One region of the Apilactobacillus intestinapis genome, then DNA from elsewhere that is predicted to be linked to it. Evidence: predicted binding sites of a transcription regulator. Region 1 holds the regulator's gene; the other holds the start of a gene.

Evidence for each region. Region 1 encodes LexA, which represses DNA repair genes until DNA is damaged. Its sites were predicted from a motif close to CNAACANNTGTTNG; they were not measured.
Region 2: uvrB (excinuclease ABC subunit UvrB) is a predicted target of LexA. The motif match lies at 9,282-9,295, and genes of this name have one in related genera.

What each region holds. Positions count from the first base shown of each region.
Region 1 covers NZ_JBMHFD010000001.1:125,389-136,913, forward strand. Annotated here, with positions in the region: gene ACOMA7_RS00825 (hydroxymethylglutaryl-CoA synthase) at 1-1,050, shown strand, start outside; gene ACOMA7_RS00830 (nucleoside 2-deoxyribosyltransferase) at 1,060-1,500, shown strand; gene lexA (transcriptional repressor LexA) at 1,497-2,132, opposite strand; gene ACOMA7_RS00840 (DUF896 domain-containing protein) at 2,219-2,476, shown strand; gene ACOMA7_RS00845 (YneF family protein) at 2,547-2,765, shown strand; gene ACOMA7_RS00850 (lysophospholipid acyltransferase family protein) at 2,809-3,432, opposite strand; gene ACOMA7_RS00855 (tRNA1(Val) (adenine(37)-N6)-methyltransferase) at 3,518-4,270, shown strand; gene ACOMA7_RS00860 (GIY-YIG nuclease family protein) at 4,260-4,544, shown strand; gene ACOMA7_RS00865 (D-2-hydroxyacid dehydrogenase) at 4,604-5,602, shown strand; gene rpsB (30S ribosomal protein S2) at 5,762-6,508, shown strand; gene tsf (translation elongation factor Ts) at 6,622-7,497, shown strand; gene pyrH (UMP kinase) at 7,631-8,353, shown strand; gene frr (ribosome recycling factor) at 8,357-8,920, shown strand; gene ACOMA7_RS00890 (hypothetical protein) at 8,943-9,341, shown strand; gene ACOMA7_RS00895 (isoprenyl transferase) at 9,410-10,168, shown strand; gene ACOMA7_RS00900 (phosphatidate cytidylyltransferase) at 10,184-10,972, shown strand; gene rseP (RIP metalloprotease RseP) at 10,992-11,525, shown strand, end outside.
Region 2 covers NZ_JBMHFD010000005.1:63,704-75,228, reverse strand. Annotated here, with positions in the region: gene ACOMA7_RS04750 (phosphoglycerate kinase) at 1-42, opposite strand, end outside; gene gap (type I glyceraldehyde-3-phosphate dehydrogenase) at 206-1,219, opposite strand; tRNA gene ACOMA7_RS04740 (tRNA-Arg) at 1,474-1,545, shown strand; gene clpP (ATP-dependent Clp endopeptidase proteolytic subunit ClpP) at 1,644-2,237, shown strand; gene whiA (DNA-binding protein WhiA) at 2,290-3,228, opposite strand; gene ACOMA7_RS04725 (gluconeogenesis factor YvcK family protein) at 3,240-4,226, opposite strand; gene uvrA (excinuclease ABC subunit UvrA) at 4,330-7,185, opposite strand; gene uvrB (excinuclease ABC subunit UvrB) at 7,198-9,210, opposite strand; gene trxB (thioredoxin-disulfide reductase) at 9,364-10,287, opposite strand; gene galU (UTP--glucose-1-phosphate uridylyltransferase GalU) at 10,372-11,247, opposite strand; gene ACOMA7_RS04700 (NAD(P)H-dependent glycerol-3-phosphate dehydrogenase) at 11,292-11,525, opposite strand, start outside.

The DNA of each region.
Region 1 (11,525 bases):
AAGAAACAAGCTGTAATTCCCAATACCCAAGATGTTGTCACAATGGCAGCAAATGCTTGTACCAAGATTATTGATGATGATAATCGTAAAAAAATTGATTTAATTATTTTTGGAACAGAAACAGGGGTAGATAACTCCAAATCTGCTGCTATTTACTTACAAAACATGTTAGGCTTAAGCCGTCGAGCTCGTGCTTTTGAAATAAAGCAAGCTTGTTATGGTGCTACTGCTGGTCTTCAAATGGCCAAAGAATATGTGCAAAACCATCCTGAAAGACAAGCCCTAGTAATTGGTGCCGATATTGCTAGATACGGTATTAAGACACCTGGTGAAGTTACTCAAGGTGGGGGTGCCGTTGCCATGGTAATTTCTGCCAATCCTTCAATTGCCGAATTCGATGGCCCAAGTACATTCTATTCTGATGATGTAATGGATTTCTGGAGACCATTGTACAGAACAGAAGCCGTTGTTGATGGTCACTATTCAAACGATGTTTACGTTGATTTCTTTAAGAAGACATGGGATGAATACAAGGAAATCACTGGTCAAACCATTGCTGATTTCAAAGCAATGACATTCCATTTACCTTATCCAAAGATGGGAATTAAGGCACTAAGATCAATCATTGATGAAGCCGATGAAGGACAACAAGCTAACTTGAAGAAAGAATTCGAACAAGGTCGTATCTACAACGAAAACGTTGGTAACCTATACACCGGTTCATTGTATTTGAACTTCCTATCATTAATTAATAACTCAGATGATTTACAATCTGGTGATCGTATTGCGTTATTCAGTTATGGCTCAGGTGCACAGGGTGAATTCTTCCCAATGAAACTAAAGGATAACTTCAGAAACGATGAATTAGCAAAATCATTAGATGATGCTTTGAAGTCAAGAAAACAAGTTTCTGTTGAAGAATACGAAGAAATCTTTACTAACTGGATTCCAATCGCTGATGGTGATATCAAGTTGGATACTAGTAATGATAAGGCGGAATTTTTCCTTGAAGGGGTAAAAGACCACCAAAGAATTTATGGAAGAAAGTAGGAGACTGACATGAAATTATATTTAGCAGGACCATTTTTTGATGATGAACAAATTGACCGTATTCAAAGAATTGAAAAGGCATTGGATAACAATCCTTCAGTTTCAGGATACTTTAGCCCAAGAAACTCAAATGTCAACGACGGGGCAGAAATTGGTAGTAGCCAATGGTCTAGAGATGTTTTCCAACTTGACGTGGATGAAATAAAAAAAGCTGATGCCGTTATCGCGATTATCGACTTTGTAGACGACAATGTTGACAGCGGTACAGCTTTCGAAATTGGGTATGCTTATGCAATTGATAAACCAGTTGTTTTATTCCATGAAAAAGATGCGATTGTTAACTTGATGTTATCAAACGGATCTAAGTCATATCTAACAAAGGTATCCGATGTTGAAAAGTTCGATTTCAAAGAAATGCCTGAATATCACTACGAAGGTGAAGTATTTTAAAAAATACTGTCACGGTATAATCCAACAACCTTACCAACGATTGATACTTGATCCAAGATGATTGGAGCCAAGTTATCGTTCTCAGGTTGTAGGCGATAGTGATCAGATTCCTTGAAGAATCGTTTGCAAGTGACTTCGTTTTCATCAGTCATTGCAATAACGATATCACCATTTTCAGCAGTTGATTGCTTTTTAACGATGACTTTATCACCGTTTAAAATACCGATGTTGATCATACTTTCACCTTGAATGACTAACATGAAAACATCATCTGAGTTTTCGTATTGGTCAGGCATTGAGAAGTATTCTGATGTATCTTCAACCGCTAGGATTGGTTCACCAGCAGCAACGGTACCTAAAACAGGGATTTCACCAGGGTGTGTGTTAACCCCAATTTTCTTAAGACCATCTTCGGTAATTTCAAGCGCTCTTGGTTTAGCGGGATTCTTAACGATAAAACCCTTCTTTTCAAGGCGACTTAAATGACCGTGGACGGTTGATGTGGATGAAAGATTAACGGCTTCACCTATTTCTCTTACTGTAGGAGGATAGCCTTGGCTATTGATTCTTTTCCAGATAAATTCTAAAATAGCTAATTGTTTAGAAGTCTTTTCTTCTTTTGAAAAAGTCACATAAATACCCCGTTTCTTGTAATATAATAGCTTTAATATAGCATAACGGGAAAATAAAAACAAATGTTCGTAAAGGAGATAATGAAATGTCAGAAGCAGAAGATCCAATTTTAAAGAAACTTATCCCACGTATTAATGAATTAGCCCACAAAGCTAAGGAAAGTGGATTGACTAAGGAAGAAGAAGCTGAAAGAGCTGACCTTAGAAAACAATACCTAAAACGCTTTAAAGAAAACATGAGAAGCCAAATTGAAATGGTTCAAGTTTTCAATAAAGAAGGTAAAGAAGTTACACCAGAAAAGGTTAAGGAAGTTCAACGTAAAAAAGGTTTACGTGACGATTAAAACTTTTTTTGAATTTAATAATTAAGTTGTGTAAAATTAATAATAGTAACTAACGGGAGGAGGAAGAATTATGTCAACATTCTTATGGATTATCCTAATTCTTTTAGCTTTAATCGTAGGTTTGATCGGTGGATTCTTCATGGCACGTAAGTACATGGAAAAATATCTTAAAGATAATCCCCCAATTAACAAGGATCAATTAAGAGCAATGATGCTACAAATGGGTCAAAAACCTTCAGCTAAGAAGTTAAATCAAATGATGAACAGTATGAAGGCTAACGCCAAATAAATAAAAAAAGACTTAATTCAAAAATTAAGTCTTTTTTTATTGCTTATTTTTCTGATGATGGGTCAACATACTTAAAGTCAGGATTAATTTCTTTATCTAACTTATCGAAAGCATCTTGCATTTGTTGTTCGACTGCTTTTTGACCTTCTTCATTTAGCTTGATTGATTTGTCCAAGTAGATAGGGTCACCAAAGTTGATGACAGCTTTCTTACGTGAGAACAAACTCTTAAAGGTAAGTGGACCTTGGTAAACAGCTGGAAGTAAAGGTGCTTTAGAAAGCTTGGCGATTAAAGTAGCGCCACCTTTTAGTGCTTGAGAATGTCTAGTTCCTGAAGGGAAAATGATTAGTGACTTGTCAGAGCTTTGAAGAATCTTAACAGGTTCCTTAATTACTGATGGGCCAGGATTTTCACGATCAACACTTAATACGTTTGCATGTCTTAATACGTATGCTAAAAGTGGGTTTTTGAATAGTTCCTTTTTAGCGATGAAAGCAAATTCTTTAGGACTTGCTGCTAGGGCAAAGTACAATGGGTCAAACCATGTACGGTGCGGTGCAACTAATATGTAATTGCCTTCCGGAATTCTTTGTTTGTTTTCAAACTTAGGCATTCCGTTAATTGGATATAAAATGATTCTACATAAGAACTTTAAAAAAGAATACATTAAATAAACTCCTCTCGTACTTTATTATTTAATAGTATTCTATTATTATTGATTTATGCAAGAAAAAATAAGGTGGAATATTCAAGTGGACGATGTTTTAAAGGAAAACGAAAGAATAGATCAACTATATAGTAATGATATAAAGATAATTCAAAATCCCGAAGTGTTCTCATTCTCATTGGATGCGGTACTTTTGGCAGACTTTGCTAGGTTGCCCAAGAAGAGTACTTCAAAGACTGTCGATTTGTGTGCCGGCAATGGTGCAGTTGGGTTATTTATGTCACATAAAACCAATGGGCATATTTACGAAATTGAACTACAAGACAAACTGGCTGACATGGCAAAACGCAGTGTTAGTTTAAATAACTTAGACGACAAGTTGACCGTGATAAACGATGACCTTGATAATACATTTGATTATGTGGACAAGGATTCTGTTGACGTGATAACTTGTAACCCACCTTATTTTCCCGATTTAGAGGACAGTAAGAAGAATCCAAATCCATACCTAGCAATTGCTAGACATGAAATCACAACTAATTTAGACAAAATCCTAACCGTGTGTGAGGGACTTTTAAAGACAAATGCTAAAGCGTTCTTTGTTTACCGTCCTGATCGCATGCTAGAACTATTTGATGCCATGCAATCTCACAACGTAATGCCAAAAAGGATTCAATACATTTATCCACGTGAGGGAAAAGAATCAAACATGATTCTAGTTGAAGGAATCAAAGCGGGGAAGAATGGTGGAACCAAGGTACTACCACCAATTTTTGTTTATAGAGATAATTCAAACGAATATACAGATTTTGTAAGGAAGATTTTATATGGAGAATAAGTTTTATATGTATGTTTTAAAGTGCGGGGATGATTCACTATATGGTGGATACACGACTGATTTGAAACATCGATTAGAACAACACCAAAGTGGAAAGGGCGCCAAGTACACCCGCAATCATTTGCCAGTCGAAATGATATATTCCGAAAGTTTTGACAATAAACATGATGCTTTGAGTGCCGAGTATCATTTTAAACATCAGAGCAGAACTAAGAAGTTAGAATACCTAAATGAAAATGGGGTAAATTTATCTAAATACGGTCTAAGCCTTTAAGACACGGTGTTAAGTGTTATAATTCTAACTGTAACGATGAATATTTGGAGGTTTTTGTATTGAAAATTATTGCTTATGGAATCAGAAATGATGAAATGCCATATTTAAAAGAATGGGAACAAAAAAATCCGGAAGTAGAAGTAAAGGTTGAAACCAAATTACTTGATTCATCAACTGTTGAAGAAGCTAATGGATTTGATGGTGTGGTTGCTTACCAACAAAAACCATACACTAAAGAAATTTTAGATAAATTAGGTAGTTTTAACATCAAGTACCTATCACTAAGAAACGTTGGGGTAGATAACGTTGATGCTGATGCTGCAAAAGCAAATGGAATTACTGTAACAAACGTTCCAGCATATTCTCCAAATGCAATTGCTGAACTAGCAATTACTGAAATTATGAGATTACTAAGAAATACAAAACGTTTTGAAGACAAGCAACGTTCAGGTGACTTAAGATGGGCTCCTGAAATTGGTCAAGAATTAAACTCAAAGACCGTTGGTGTTTTCGGAACAGGTCGTATTGGTCACGTATTAGTTGATATCTGTCGTGGATTCGGCGCAAAGGTGATTGCATATGATCCATTCAGAAACCCTGAACTAGAAAAACAAGGTATCTACGTTGATACTCCAGACGATTTATACAAACAAGCTGATATCATTTCACTACACGCACCAGCCGTTAAGGAAAATGAACACATGGTAAATGAAAAGACTTTATCAGAAATGAAAGATGGTTCATACATTATTAACGCTGCGCGTGGATCACTAATTGATACTGACGCGTTAATCAAGGCTTTAGATTCAGGTAAACTAGCAGGTGCTGCTTTGGATACTTATGAATCAGAAGTAGGTGTTTTCAATGTTAACTTTGATAGTTTCGATGATATCTCAGATGATCGTCTAAAGAACCTAATGAGCAGAGACAATGTTTTGATTACCCCACACATTGCTTTCTACACTGAAACAGCGGTTAGAAACATGGTTACTCTATCATTGGACGCTAACAGAGACCTTATCAACACAGGTAAATCAGATAAGATTGTTAAATTGTAATATTTAGCTTGATAAATGTTGGAGTTTAATATACAATAATATTCGGTATTTATTACCAATTCACACCTGTCATGACAACTCAGATAGTGCTATTTCTTGATAGTTTCTGAATTGATAGATTGACGGGGAGGAAAAAACTATTTTTGGAGGGCTATTAACATGGCTGTTATTTCTATGAAACAATTACTAGAAGCTGGTGTCCACTTCGGTCACCAAACTCGTCGTTGGAACCCTAAGATGAAGAAATACATCTTTACCCAACGTAACGGAATCTACATCATCGACTTACAAAAGACTGTTAAGATGATTGATTCAGCATACAACTTTATGAAGGATGAAGCTGCTAAGGGCGCTACTGTACTATTTGTTGGTACTAAGAAGCAAGCTCAAGACTCAATCCAAGAAGAAGCTGTACGTGCAGGTCAATACTACGTTAATCACCGTTGGTTAGGTGGAACTTTAACTAACTGGGACACTATTCAAAGCCGTATCAAGTACCTAAAGGATCTTAAGAAGATGGCTGAAGATGGTACTTTCGAAAGACTACCTAAGAAAGAAGTTGCTCTTCTAAAGAAGAAGACTGACAAGCTTGAAAAATTCCTTGGTGGTATCGAAGACATGCCTAAGATTCCAGATGTTATGTTCATCGTTGACCCTCGTAAAGAACAAATCGCTGTTCACGAAGCTCACAAGTTAAACATTCCTATCGTTGCTATGGTTGATACTAACACTGACCCAGATGACGTTGATGTTATTATCCCATCAAACGATGACGCTATTCGTGCCGTTCGTCTAATTACTGCTAAGATGGCTGACGCTATCATTGAAGGTAACCAAGGTGAAGAAAATGTTAGCGAAAGCACATTCGAAGACACTAAAGATGAAAATGAAAGTGAAGACAAGTAATATTTTTTAAATATTGATTTTGTTTGAACACTTAGGCTGACTCATGTTTTTGGACCGATAAGGCCTGGGATGAGTCGGCCTTTTTTAATATAAAACTTAAGGAGGCCATAACAATGGCAAAGATTACTGCTGCTCAAGTAAAAGAATTACGTGAAAAGACAAGTGTAGGTATGATGGATGCTAAGAAAGCTTTAGTTGCTTCAGATGGTGACGAAAAGAAAGCTCTAGAATACTTACGTGAAAAGGGTATCGCAAAAGCTGAAAAGAAGAGTGACCGTGTTGCCGCTGCTGGTTTAACTCGTGTTGTTACTCACGGTAACGATGCTGCTATCGTTGAAGTTAACGCTGAAACTGACTTTGTTTCAGGTAACGATGACTTCAAGAACCTAATTGATTTAATCGCAGCTAAGATTGTTGAAGCTAAGCCAGCTGATGTTGAAGCTGCTTTAGCACTTGACGTTGATGGTGAAACTGTTAACGACAAGATCATCAACACTACTCAAATTACTGGTGAAAAGATCACTCTACGTCGTTTCGTTGTTTTAACTAAGAACGATGACGAAAGCTTTGGTCACTACCTACACAACCAAGGTCTAATTGGTGCCTTAGTTCAAATTCAAGGTGTTGACGAAACTGTTGCTAAGCACGTTGCAATGCACATTGCTGCTACTAAGCCAGAATACCTAGACAGAAACGATGTTCCTCAAGACAGATTAGAAGCTGAAAGAGAAGAACTAAAGAAGGAAGCCCTACAAGAAGGCAAGCCTGAAAACATCGTTGAAAAGATGGTTGAAGGTCGTCTAAACAAGTTCCTTGCTGAAATTAGTTTAGCTGACCAAGAATTCGTTATGGACTCAGACAAGACTGTTGCTGAATACGTTAAGGAAAACGGCGGTCAACTAAAGGCCTTTGTTCGTTACGAAGTCGGTGAAGGTATCGAAAAAGAAGAAACTAACTTTGTTGACGAAGTTAACTCACAAATCAAATAATCAATGAAAAAGGATGCGGATACGTATCCTTTTTTTATACATATTTATAATTAAATAATTGCGGTTATAAACTGTTTTTAAATTTCATATTATGCTAAAATTAAATTAACGATCATGTAATGGAGGAAATTCGATGTCTGACTTAAAATATAAGCGTATTGTTTTAAAGCTAAGTGGTGAAGCACTTGCTGGTGATGAAGGTCACGGTATTAACCCACCTGTAATCAAGAAAATTGCGCAAGAAGTAAAAAATGTTTACGAACTAGGAATTCAAATTGCTATTGTTGTCGGTGGCGGTAACATGTGGCGTGGAGTAGCTGGTTCAAAAATGGGCATGGAAAGAACACAAGCTGATTACATTGGAATGTTAGCAACTGTTATGAATGGTTTAGCATTACAAGAAAACTTAGAATCACTTGGTGTTCCAACAAGAGTTCAAACCTCAATCGAAATGAGACAAATTGCTGAACCATATATTCGTAGAAAGGCAGTTCGTCATCTTGAAAAGAATCGTGTCGTTATCTTCTCTGGTGGTACAGGTAACCCATTCTTCTCAACAGATACAACTGCTGCTTTACGTGCTGCTGAAGTACATGCAGATGCTATTTTAATGGCTAAAAACGGAGTTGATGGTATTTACTCAGCTGATCCTAACAAGGATCCAAATGCTGTTAAATTTGATGAATTAACTCAAATGGATATCATTAACAAGAACCTACAAGTAATGGATACTACAGCAAGTTCATTATCAATGGACAACGATATTCCATTAGTAGTGTTTAACTTAAATGAATCCGGCAACATTGAAAAAGTTGTTAAGGGTGAAAAAATCGGAACTACAGTTAAGGGGAAATAAAGTATGGCAACTCAAAATGAAATTTTAGATACAGCAAAAGACAAGATGCAAAAGTCAATTGCATCATTAAGACAAGAATTAGCAAGTATTAGAGCAGGTCGTGCTAACGCCAGTCTATTAAACGGTGTTACTGCTGAATACTATGGTGCACCAACACCATTAAACCAAATTGCTTCAATCACTGTTCCTGAAGCTAGAGTTATTATGGTTACTCCATATGACAAATCAGCTCTAGATGATATTGAAAAGGGAATCCTTGAAGCTGATATTGGTATTAACCCAGCTAACGATGGTGATAACATTCGTTTAGTTGTTCCACAACTAACTGAAGAACGTAGAAAAGAAATTTCTAAGAAGGTTAAGGCTGCCGGTGAACAAGGTAAAGTCGCTATTAGAAATGTACGTCGTGAAGCTATGGACGCTGTAAAGAAGGGTAACAAGAACGATGACTTTACAGATGATGAAACTCACGCACTAGAAGATAAGGTTCAAAAGTTGACAGATTCACAAATCAAAGATTTAGATGACGTTATTGCTGCCAAAGAAAAGGAAGTACTAAACGGATAAACTAATAAAAGGGGATGTCACCATGCAAGAACAAGAAGTTACACCAGGTACAGAGGAATTCAATAAGATGGTTTTCAAACTATCTGAAAGTATGAACGATGATACCAAGCAAGCATTGTCTTACAATGGTAATCAACTTGAAGAAATTCAAGATGGAATCTATGTTATGCCGGTATATGTTACTGACGATTTCAACATCTTTTTTGTGGTTTCACAATTAATTGAAGATGATTGGATTGTTGCGTTTACTGAAGCAACAATTGAAAATGAAACTGAAATTACAGATTTAAGTGATCCAATTCCTACGGGTGAAGGATTAAATCTTTTAGGTGAACATAGTCCAAACGACGCTAACCAATTATTAAAATATTTCGAAACTTTAGTAGAAGCTAAACGTGGCGAATGGAGATTAATCCAATAAAATAACTTTACAAATGTGGGATGAGGATTGTTTCTCATCCTTTATTTGTACTAATAGGCGAGGTATATATGTTTAAGTTTAAGAAAAAAACTACCACAGAACTTGACTACAATAATATTCCCAAACATATTGCCATTATCATGGATGGAAATGGAAGATGGGCCCAACAAAGACATTTGCCAAGAATTGCTGGACATAAAAAGGGAATGAACGTTGTAAAGGACATTACAAAAGCAGCTAGTGATTTAGGTGTGAAGGCATTAACTTTGTACGCCTTTTCTACCGAAAACTGGAAACGTCCGGATCAAGAAGTTAACTACTTGATGGATTTACCAGAGAAATTTTTCTCTACTTTTGTACCAAATTTAGTAAAGAATAACGTTAGAGTTAACGTTATGGGATATGTAGATCAATTACCTAAGTCTACACAAAAGGCCATCAATGATGCTGTTGAGGACACTAAGAAATGCGATGGAATGATTTTGAACTTTGCTTTAAACTATGGAAGCCAGGACGAAATCGTTACAGCAGTTCAAAAGATTGCTCAAAAGGTATCTGATGGAAGTTTAAATGTCGATGACATTAATAAGGACGTCGTTAGTGAAAATTTAATGACTTCATCACTTGGAGAATTTGCTAACCCAGATTTATTGATTAGAACAAGTGGGGAAGAAAGATTATCTAACTTCTTATTATGGCAAGTTGCATACAGTGAATTCGTATTTGATGACACTAAATGGCCTGACTACACTAAAGAAGATTTAATGAAATGTATTGCCAAGTTCCAAGGACGTCATCGTCGTTTTGGGGGATTAAAAAACAAGTAACATTAGGAGATTATTATGAAAACAAGAGTATTAACGGCAATTATTGCCTTATTATTATTTGTGCCAATAGTTTTATTGGGTGGCATTTTTATTCAAATTGGAGCAATTGCTTTAGGAATTGTTGCGATGTCTGAAGTACTAATCATGAAGAAAAAGTTAGTAATTTCACCAGAAGCAATCCTATCATTTATTGGTGTAACTTTATTAATTGCACCAAGTAACTGGTTCAATGGTCTACCATCATTTCTATCAGTTAACTTTTTGTTCTATTTAGTAGTAATGCTATTGATGTTAAGAAATGTTGTTACTAAGAACATTTTTTCATTTGATGATGCTGGTGTGATTACACTTGCAATGCTATACATTGGAATGGGCTTCCATTACTTTATTGCTGCTAGACATGTTGGTATTGCGGTATTATTCTACGCACTATTTATCGTTTGGTTAACTGACTCAGGTGCTTACATTTTCGGTAAGCAATTCGGTAAACACAAGTTAGCTCCACATGTAAGTCCTAATAAGACATGGGAAGGTTCAATCTGTGGATCATTATTAGCAACTATCATTGCTACTGCATGGATGTACTACTTCTCAGTTGGTCATACATCACTACTTGTTTCTGTTATCGTAACTCTTGTATTATCAATTGCTGGTCAATTTGGTGATTTAGTTGAATCAGCTCTTAAGAGATACTACCAAGTTAAAGATTCTGGAAAGATTTTACCTGGACACGGTGGAATTTTAGACAGATTTGATAGTTTACTATTTGTTTTGCCACTTCTTCACCTATTTGGCATTATTTAGATGTAAAGGAGTGATTTAATTGATTATCACAATACTAGCTTTCGTTATTGTTTTTGGAATTTTAGTGTTTGTTCATGAATTTGGCCACTTTATCGTTGCCAAAAGATCAGGAATAATGGTTAGAGAATTTTCTATTGGAATGGGTCCGAAGATTTTCTTTTATCGTCACAATCAAACCACGTATACAATTCGTATTCTTCCTTTAGGTGGATATGTTCGAATGGCTGGGATTGCCGATAACGATTCACAGGAACTAGATCCTGGTACTCCAGTTACACTTAAATTTAATGAACAAAATGAAGTTATTTTAATTAATACCAGCCAAAAACAAAAGACTTTAGACGGTCTACCTCTTGAAGTTTCAAATGTTGATCTTGAACACGAGTTATTTATCGAAGGTTACCAAGATAACAACGAAGATGTTAAGAGATTTAAAGTCAATCATGATGCGTTAATGGTGGAACACGACGGAACAAAGGTCCAAATTGCTCCTGAGGATGTTCAATTCCAAAACGCACCAGTATTCAAAAAATTAATAACCAATGCTGCTGGA
Region 2 (11,525 bases), on a different contig from region 1:
TTTGCCTTTTAAATCTAAATCAGAAACAACTGTCTTAGCCAATCTAGATTACCTCCCAAAAATTATTTAAAATTGATGTAACAATTTCAATATACTTCATTTATTTCTTTATTTCAAAGAATTTTTAAGCAGAAAGTAATTGTTATAAAAAATGGAGGAGGCAATTGCCTCCTCCACCTTATGCCTTGCTAAATTATAATTTAGATTATAGTTGAGCGAAGTGTAGTAAAGTACGAACCATGTTGCAAGTGAAGCCCCATTCGTTATCGTACCATGACCATACCTTAACAAGTTGGTCATCACCAAAAGTAGTAACATCAGTTTGAGTAGCATCAAATACTGATCCGTGAGTATCACCAATGATATCACTTGAAACGATTGGTTCGTCATTGTAACCAAATGCTTCGTTACCTTCAGTGTGTTCTTTCATCTTAGCGTTAACTTCGTCAGCAGTAACGTTCTTCTTGTCAACGATAGCAGTTAATTCAGTTAATGAACCGTCAACGATACCAACACGTTGAGCCACACCGTTTAACTTACCGTCAAGTTCTGGAACAACAAGACCTAAGGCCTTAGCAGCACCAGTTGAGTGAGGAATAGTGTTAGTTGAAGCAGTACGGTTGTTTCTGAACTTCTTACCACGAGGGCCATCTAGGATAGCTTGAGTTGAAGTGAATGCGTGGATAGTAGTCATAGTACCAACTTTGATACCAAAGTCTTTGTTTAAGAAGTATGCTGTAGGAGCGATACTACTTGTAGTACATGAACCAGCTGAAACGATCTTGTCGTCAGCAGTTAGAGTATCCAAGTTAACACCAGGAACAACAGTCTTGATTTGACCTGCAGGTGCAGAGATTAGAACACGCTTTGCACCAGCGTCTAAGTGAGCTTGTGATTTTTCTTCTGAAGTGTAGAAACCAGTACATTCTAGTACAAAGTCAACACCATCATTTTTAACCCATGGTAGGTCAGCGGCATTGCGTTCAGCGTAAACTGGAACTTCCTTACCGTCAACAACGATTCCGTTATCAGTTGAAGTAACTTCACCTGGGAATTTACCATGTGTTGAATCATATTTTAATAAGTATGCAAGCATTGAAGGAGTTGTTAAATCATTAATAGCAGCAACTTCAATTTCGTCTGAGTTTAGTTCGTGGATACGTTTGAAAGCCAAACGACCAATACGACCAAAACCGTTAATACCAATTTTTACAGTCATAACTGTTTTCCTCCTAGAGAAATAAATTTGAGTACTACGTACGGATTAAATACTACTACTTTTTTACCGATCAGTCTATAATACATGCTCAGTAATTTTAAAAAAATAACCAGTACTAATTTGTAACAGTTATTTTCTGTATCAAATCCTTACACTCTAAGTATATCAGTGCTAATTTTAGTTTGCAAATCAATTAACTCAGTGTGTTTCTTGAATTTAACCCCCTTTTCATTTATAGTTTAACGTGTTGAAATGCATCTGTAGTGTAATGGATAGCACTAAAGATTCCGGTTCTTTCGATGGGGGTTCGATTCCCTCCAGATGCATTGGTGATTAAGTCAGATAAAATCATTTGACCTTAATTGACCATTGATATAAAATTAATATAATTCAAATTGAATTGAAAGCAAGGGAGGATAAAATTATGAATTTAGTCCCAACTGTCATTGAACAATCATCAAACGGTGAACGCGCATATGACATTTACTCAAGATTATTAAAAGACAGAATTATTATGTTATCTGGTCCAATTGAAGACAACATGGCAAACACCATCATTGCTCAATTATTATTCCTAGATGCACAAGATTCTGAAAAAGACATCTACTTATACATCAACTCACCGGGTGGTGTTGTAACAGCCGGTATGGCAATCTACGACACTATGCAATTCATCAAGGCTGATGTTCAAACTATCGTTATGGGTATGGCTGCATCAATGGCCAGTGTCTTGGCTTCTTCAGGTACTAAGGGTAAGCGTTTTGCTCTACCTCACTCTGAAGTATTGATTCACCAACCTTCTGGTGGTGCTCAAGGTCAACAAACTGAAATTGCTATTGCTGCCGAATCAATCTTAAAGACTAGAAAGATGATCAACGAAATCTTAGCTCAAAACTCAGGTCAATCAATTGAAAAGGTTAACCTAGATACTGAACGTGATAAGTACTTAAGCGCTCAAGAGGCTGTCGACTACGGATTGATTGATAGCATCATGACTAACAGTTCTGAAAGAAAATAATTAGATAATAAAAAAGACGTTAACTTTGGTTAACGTCTTTTTTTGTGTCCTTTTATGAAACGGCTTCTTCTCTGATTTTATCAGCGAATTCATTAATCTTTCTCAAACGGTGATTGATTCCTGACTTAGAAATCGCCCCACTTGGCAATGATTCACTTAATTCCTTTAAACTAACTTCTGGCATCTTCATTCTGGTGATGGCAACTTCGTATAGTTTTTCAGGTAACTTATCCAATCCGACGGTGTCATCAATGAATTGAATATTAGAAATTTGCTTGGTTGAAGCATTAGCAACCTTGTTCATATTAGCATTTTCACAGTTTACTAATCTATTCACAGAATTTCTCATATCACGCATGATTCTGACATCTTCGAATTTCAACATCGCATTGGTTGCACCAATTAATTGCAAGAAGTTAGCAATCTTTTCTGCTTCTTTCAAGTATGTGATGTATCCACTTCTTCGATCGGTAGTTCTGGAATTCAATTCGTATTTGTTCATCATTTCTGAAATCATGTCGTTGTGTTCTTCGTACAATGAGTAGATTTCTAGATGGTATCTGGAAGTTTCTGGGTTGTTCACAGAACCCCCAGCTAAAAAGGCCCCTCTTAGATATGATCTCACTTGGGAATCATCCTTCAGTAATTCAATTGGCACTCTTTCCACGATTTGGTAGTTATCAAAAATCCCTAAGTCATCTAGGATTGCTTGCGCTTGGTTAGCGATTCTTACGACGTAGACATTGTTCTTGTTTAACTTCATTTTCTTTCTAACAACAAGCTTACTTTCCACTTCGTAGAATTCTAAAATCAACTTATAGATACGACGAGCGATGGCTGGATTTTCGGTTTGAATATTTAAAATAATTTTACGATTGGCTAACGAAATTGATCCGTTCATTCGAATTAATGCCATTAGTTCTGCCTTGGCATTTTCCTTATGAACTTCTAGAGTCGTTAGTTCCTTTTTTACGTCACTTGCGTATGACATTTTTAATCATCCTATCTTTTTGAAACCAGTTTGAATAATGTATCGGCAACCTTTTTTCCATCATGGAATGCCCCTTGGTGACTTAACATTAAGAAGTCATCGTAGATGCATTCACATCCCATTGCCTGAATTGCTTTTTCATCGTGTTTAACCGGATTTTCAATCTCGTTAAACACTTCTCGATTAATTAGATCAGTATTAACTGGTTGTTTGTTTACGATTACGACGTCAATGAAGTTGGACTTCATATGACGGTTTAAAACTTCAACGTGTTGAGCGTCTGAAAAATGGTCTGTTTCACCCTTTTGTGTCATGATATTACAAATGTATACCACCTGTGCTTTAGACGCTAAAACGGCCTTTCCTAGGTTCTTAATCATTAGGTTTGGCAAGATGCTGGTAAACAGACTGCCAGGACCTAAAACAATTTGGTCGGCGGCCAAAATGGCATCAATGACCTTTTGATTGGCATGCGGAATTTCGTCTTGATTGTCACTGGATTCTACCCAAACACGGTTAATCTTTTTATCCGCATAGGTGATTTCGTATTCACCGGTCATGGTTGAACCATCATCGAACTCGGCGCAAAGCTGTAGTTTTTCGTTGGTGGCTGGATAAATCTTACCAGTGATTTCCATCATCTGACTTAGTGCTTCAACGGCGACGTTCACATCACCCTTCATTTCTGTCATTGCGGCAATGATTAAGTTACCTAACGAATGTTCAGACAAGAAATGATCGCCCTTTTTAAAACGGTATTGAAACAAGTCTAGCTTGTCCTTTGACAAATTAGATAATGATACCAAGACATTTCTGATATCTCCAGGAGGAACAATATTAATTTCATTGCGCAAACGACCTGACGATCCACCATCATCTGAGATGTTCACAATCGCAGTGATGTCAATATTTTCGTTCTTTAGATTATTTAAAATAACTGGTAAACCAGTTCCGCCACCAATGACGACAACGCTTTTTCTCGCCTGATTGTCCTTCATCAAATCGTTTCCTCCTTTCAATTTTTTCAACTAAGAAAGTATAACACACATACCCGGGCGTGTCATTTCAAACACAAATAAAAAAGCGTGTCATCACGCTTTTTTATTTTCTTGCTTCTTTAGTTCGTTTGGTATCACGTTCTAGGACTGGTTTTAAATATTGACCAGTATAGCTTTCCTTCACCTTGACGATTTCTTCAGGAGTTCCAGTAGCGATGATTTCACCACCACCATCTCCTCCTTCAGGTCCTAGGTCGATAATGTGATCGGCTGTCTTAATCACGTCTAGGTTATGTTCGATAATTAAAACAGTGTTGCCTTGTTCGACTAGTTCATGTAGGACAACTAACAAGCGGTTAATGTCATCGGTGTGTAAACCAATGGTTGGTTCATCTAAGATGTATAAGTTGTTTCCAGCTGACTTTTTGTATAGTTCAGAAGCTAACTTCATTCTTTGCGCTTCCCCACCAGACAAGGTAGTTGCTGATTGGCCAAGTTGAACATAGCCAAGTCCTACTTCATCAATGGTTTCTAGTTTTCTAGTAATTTTTGGAATTGATGAGAAGAAATCAAGTGCTTGATCCACAGTCATGTCCAAGACATCAGAAATGTTCTTGCCCTTGTATTCAACTTCCAGTGTTTCGGCGTTGTAACGTTTACCATGGCAAACTTCACAAGGTACGTAAACATCTGGTAGGAAGTTCATTTCAATCTTTAGAATTCCATCCCCATGACAGGTTTCACAACGACCACCCTTAACATTAAAACTGAAACGACCCTTTTGGTAACCACGAAGTTTAGCTTCGTTTGTTTCAGCAAACAATGTTCTAATGTCGTCAAACACTCCAGTATAGGTAGCAGGATTACTACGAGGCGTTCTTCCGATTGGATTTTGGTCGATGTTAATTAGCTTATCTATATTCTTATATCCAGAGATTGACTTGTACTTACCTGGCTTTTCGGAGTTATGGTTTAGCTTTTGGGCAATCGCACGTTTAACAATGCGGTTAATCAATGTTGATTTACCTGAACCAGAAACACCAGTTACGACGTTAAACTCACCTAATGGAATTTCGGCAGTAACGTTCTTCAAGTTGTTTTCAGAAGCGCCAGTAACCTTAATCTTCTTACCGTTACCCTTACGACGTTTCAATGGGACTGGAATGAACTTCTTACCTGATAGGTATTGACCAGTCAATGAGTTGTCGTTTTGAGCCACTTCGTCGGGAGTTCCAACGGCCATTACCTTACCACCGTTGGTTCCGGCACCTGGTCCGATATCAACAATGTAGTCGGCAGAACGTTGAGTGTCTTCACCGTGTTCTACGACAACTAGGGTATTACCCAAGTCACGCATCGATTTTAGTGAAGAAATCAAACGGTCGTTATCGCGTTGATGTAACCCAATTGATGGTTCATCCAATACGTATAGCACTCCTGATAGGTTTGAACCGATTTGAGTAGCTAAACGAATACGTTGTGATTCACCACCAGATAGTGTTCCGGCAGTTCTAGAAAGTGTTAGGTAATCCAATCCCACGTTCTTTAGGAAAGTTAGTCGATCAATGATTTCCTTTAGGATTGGTTTAGCGACAACACTATCCTTTTCACCGAACTTCAATTGAGAGAAGAAGTTTAGTTCTTTAACAACGTCTAGGTCGGTTGCTTCACTGATGTTTAATCCGTCAACCTTCACACTTAGTGCTTCTCTGTTTAAACGGAAACCGTGACAAGTTTGACATGTTAATTCAGTCATATATAGACGCATTTGGTCTCTGGTGAAATCACTGTTAGTTTCCTTGTAACGACGGTCAATGTTGTTAATAACCCCTTCAAAAGGTGCATCGGTGTCTCTAATTCCACCGAAGTTACTGTTGAAGTGGAAGTGGAATTCTTTTCCGTTGGAACCGTATAAAATTAGGTCACGTTGCTTCTTAGGAAGCTTTTTAAACGGAGTATCCATATCGATACCAAATGCTTCACAGGCTTGTTCTAGCAAGCTTGGATAGAACTTGGAACTAATTGGATTCCAGGGTTCGATTGCCCCTTCGTTTAACGTTTTATCCTTGTCAGGAACAACCAAACTTTCGTCTACTTCTAGTTTCATCCCTAAACCATCACAGCTTGGACAAGCGCCAATTGGTGAGTTAAATGAGAATAGACGTGGTTCCAATTCACTAACTGTAAATCCACAAAGTGGACATGCGTAGTGTTCGGAAAAAATTAAGTTGTCACCCCTACCCATCAAGTCGGCAACGGCATAACCGTCACTTAGTCTCAATGCGGTTTCAAGTGAGTCTGATAAACGAGATTTGATACCATCTTTAACGATGATTCTATCAACCACGATTTCAATGTCGTGATACTTGTTCTTGTCTAGTTGAACGTCATCTTCAATTTCGTGAACTTCTCCGTCAGCACGGTATCTAACGAAACCTTCACGCTTAATCTTATCGATAACTTTCTTGTGTTGACCTCTTTGTTGTCTAACCACTGGTGATAAGATTTGAAGCTTGGTTCTTTCTGGAAGAGAAAGGACTTCATCAATCATTTGATCAATTGATTGTCTAGTAATCTTGGTTCCATCGTTTGGACAGATTGGTGTTCCAACACGTGCCCATAGCAATCTAAAGTAGTCGTTAATTTCAGTAACAGTTCCAACTGTTGAACGTGGATTCTTGGAAGTGGTCTTTTGGTCAATCGCAATCGCTGGACTTAATCCTTCGATTGAATCAACGTCTGGTTTGTCCATTTGACCCAAGAATTGACGTGCGTATGAAGACAAACTTTCAACGTATCGACGTTGTCCTTCAGCATATAGCGTATCGAATGCTAATGAACTCTTTCCTGAACCTGATAAACCGGTCATAACAGTCAATTTGTTCTTAGGAATTTCAACACTGATATCTTTTAAGTTATGTGCTCTAGCACCTTTAATGACAATTTTATCGTTTTGCAAGTTTTTGCCCCCTTACATTTGACCCTTTAATTCCATGACAGTATCACGCAAAGCTGCTGCTTTTTCGAAATCAAGTTTAGCAGCTGCATGCTTCATTTCCTTGGTCAATGTTTCAATCATTTGCTTTTGATCCTTCTTAGATAGCTTTTGGAAGTCAGATTCAACAAATGAGTGATCTTCTGAAGAATCATCGTTCTTATTATTGTCGTAGCTAATAAGGTCCCTAATTGGCTTCTTAATGGTATGTGGTGTAATACCATGGTCTTCGTTGTATTTCTTTTGAATACTTCTTCTTCTAGCGGTTTCATCAATCGCCTTTTGCATTGAATCGGTCATGTTATCGGCGTACATAATAACCGCACCATTTTCATTTCTGGCGGCACGACCAATGGTTTGAATTAATGAACGTTCATTTCTTAGGAAACCTTCCTTATCAGCATCCAAGATGGCAACCAAGGATACTTCAGGAACATCAATTCCTTCTCTTAGAAGGTTAATTCCAACCAATACATCGTATTTACCTAAACGAAGATCACGAATAATCTTGGTACGTTCTAGTGTCTTAACGTCAGAGTGTAGGTATGCAACCTTGATTCCTAAGTCCTTTAAATAGTCGGTTAAATCTTCGGACATCTTCTTGGTCAAGGTGGTTACAAACGTTCTTTCATTCTTGGCAATTCTTTCATTGATTTCACCAACCAAATCATCCATTTGACCCATGATTGGACGCACTTCAACAGTTGGATCCAATAGTCCGGTTGGACGAATGATTTGTTGAACGATATTCTTTTCAGCGGTTTCTTCTAGTTCACGTGGACCAGGGGTGGCTGACATGTAGATTACTTGGTTAACACGTTCTTTGAATTCAGGCATCTTCAATGGACGGTTGTCCAAAGCACTTGGAAGTCTGAATCCATATTCGATTAGACGTTCTTTTCTGGCCTTATCACCATTGTACATTCCACCTACTTGTGGCAATGTTTGATGGGATTCATCGACAACTAATAAGTAATCATCGGGGAAGAAATCTAGTAATGTGTAAGGAGCTTCACCCGGTTTTCTGTTGTCCATGTATCTGGAATAATTTTCAATTCCGTTGGTGTAACCCATTTCGGCCATCATTTCGATATCATAAGTGGTACGTTGCTTCAAACGTTGGGCTTCTAGTAGCTTACCCTCTTTTTCAAATTCGGCAACTTGTTCCTTCATTTCTTCCTTGATACCCTTCAAAGCGTGATCCATGTTTTGATCATCGGTCAAGAAGTGGGTCGCTGGGAAGATGATGATATCGTCTTTCTTACCAATGAATTCACCGGTCAATGTATCGATTTCTTTGATTGAATCAATTTCATCACCGAAGAATTCAACTCGGTATGCATGTTGATCCCCAGAAGCTGGGAAAATGTCGACAACATCCCCGTGCACTCTGAAACGACCACGTTGGAAGTCGATATCATTTCTATCAAATTGAATTTCGACTAACTTTCTAAGTAGCTCGTCTCTTTCAATTTGTTGGCCAACACTCAATGGAATGGTGTGTTTGTAGTATTCCTTAGGACTACCTAATCCAAAGATTGATGAAACGGATGCGACGATAATGACATCATTTCTGGTAAGCAATGAGTTAGTGGCCGCATGACGAAGTTTATCAATTTCATCATTGATTGAAGAATCCTTTTCAATGTAGGTATCACTTGATGGAACATAAGCTTCCGGTTGGTAGTAATCATAATAACTAACGAAGTATTCAACCGCATTGTTAGGGAAGAATTCCTTAAATTCACTGTATAGTTGTCCAGCAAGTGTCTTATTATGTGACAAAATCAATGTAGGCTTATTAACGTTTTTAATCACATTAGAAATTGTAAAGGTCTTACCAGTCCCAGTGGCACCTAATAAGATTTGGTTCTTTTGACCATCCAAAACACCCTTAGTTAACTTACTAATCGCTTCGGGTTGGTCACCAGTAGGTTTGTATTTTGAAACTAAGTCAAATTTATTGTTCTCTTCACGTTTTATTTCCAAACAAAGTCCTCCTTTGTTTTTAACTCGGAGCTCTAGGCTCATTCACTGTAGTTTAATAATATTCTAACATACGAACAAACTTTCTAAAACTAATGTTCTCCTTGTAGGCACAAAAAAGACTGGCCAATAGACCAGTCTTTTTAATCACACCTTTTAGTGTAATGAAGATACGTATTCGAATGCGTTTTGACCAGCAATACCACCGTCACCAACAGCTGTAGTTACTTGTCTTAATTCTTTTTCACGTACGTCACCAATAGCAAAGATACCCTTTACTGAAGTTTCCATACGTTCGTTTGTCTTAATCCAACCTTTTTCGTCAGTAATGTTTAAGTTACTGAAAGGTTCAGTCATTGGGTTGTTACCAACATAGATGAAGACACCTGAAGCAGCAATTTCGCCTTCTTCGTTTGTCTTGTTGTTGATAGTCTTAACACCAGTAACCTTCATGTTGTCACCGACAACTTCGGTTACGTTAGTGTCCCAAACAAATTCAATCTTGTCGTTAGCAAATGCACGGTCTTGGATAACCTTTTGTGCACGTAATTGATCACGGCGGTGAATAACGGTAACCTTTGAAGCTAAACCTGCAAGGTATAGTGCTTCAGAGATAGCTGAATCTCCACCACCGACAACGACAACTTCACGGTTCTTGAAGAATGCCCCATCACATACGGCACAGTATGAGACACCTCTTCCACCATATTCGTCTTCGCCAGGAACGCCTAGCTTTCTGTATTGTGAACCAGTACCAATGATAACGGCACCTGCTTCGTAGCTACCTTGGTCAGTCTTAACAATCTTAGAATCACCTTTGTCTTCGATTGATTCAACTGTTCCATATTCGTACTTGGCACCGAAGTTTGTGGAACTTTCATACATTTCTTTTGCTAAATCTGGACCTAGGATTGACTTGAATCCTGGGTAGTTTTCGATTTCAGCAGTGTTGTTCATTTGACCACCGTAGATACCACGGTCAATCATCATTACTGATAAATTTGCACGAGAAGCATATAGTGCAGATGTCATTCCACCAGGCCCTGCACCAATAATAATTACGTCATACTTTTCCATAATTAAGCTCCCCCTTTCATTGAATTAATATATGATACTTTACTATCATATAAAACATTTGTCCATTAATTTGCACACAAACTAATTTTAATCTAACTTCTTAGCTAAGTCCTTGATGTATTGTTTTAATTCATCAGAAACTTCTGGGTGTTTTAGACCAAATTCGATGTTAGTTTGTAACCAACCAAACTTGTTACCGGTGTCGTATCTGTCACCCTTGAATTCGTGGGCGTATACCTTACCCTTTTTGTTTAGAGTATCGATGGCATCAGTTAATTGAATTTCGTTACCCTTACCAGGTTTAGTGTTTTCTAAGATGTCAAAGATGTCAGCAGTTAATAGGTAACGACCAATAATTGCTAGATCACTTGGAGCATCTTCTGGGTTTGGCTTTTCAACGAAATTAGTAACATCGTATAAACCGTCGCTAACTTCCTTAGCTGGGTTGATAACACCATATTTTGATGTATCTTCATGAGGAACCTTCATAACAGCAAGTGTTGATGAACCTGTTTCTTCATAACTGTCAATTAATTGCTCAGTCAATGGAGTTTCATCTGTCATCAAATCATCACCTAGCATGATAACAAATGGATCTTCACCAACGAAACTCTTAGCAGTATGAACAGCATCACCTAGACCATTTGGATGTTCTTGACGCTTAAAGTAAATGTTCAAACCGTTAGTTTCTTTAACAGCTTTTAGCATTTCATCCTTACCCTTTGATTCAAGGTTCAATTCAAGTTCAGTGTTTGAATCGAAATGATCTTCAATAGCACGTTTACCCTTACCAATAATAATTAAAATGTCAGTAATTCCTGATGCGATAGCTTCTTCAACGATTAATTGAATAGCTGGCTTATCAACTACTGGTAGCATTTCCTTTGGCATTGCCTTAGTTTCTGGTAGGAATCTAGTTCCTAAACCTGCTGCTGGGATAATTGCTTTTCTGATTTTCTTCATGAATATAAACTCCTATTTTATCGTATTTTCCTATTTCTTAAATATTAATCTAATTCAGCTCTACCCTTACGGTGCATTAGTTGAGAAATTGCATCATCAATTGTAATTTCCTTGTGTAATACCTTGTAGATTGCTGAAGTAATTGGCATATCAATGCCACGTTGGTTGGCTAGTTCGTATGCAGCTTCTGCAGTTGCGATACCTTCAATAACCATTCCCATGTTCTTAACGATATCATCTAAGGTCTCTCCTTTACCTAGTTGATACCCTGCACGCCA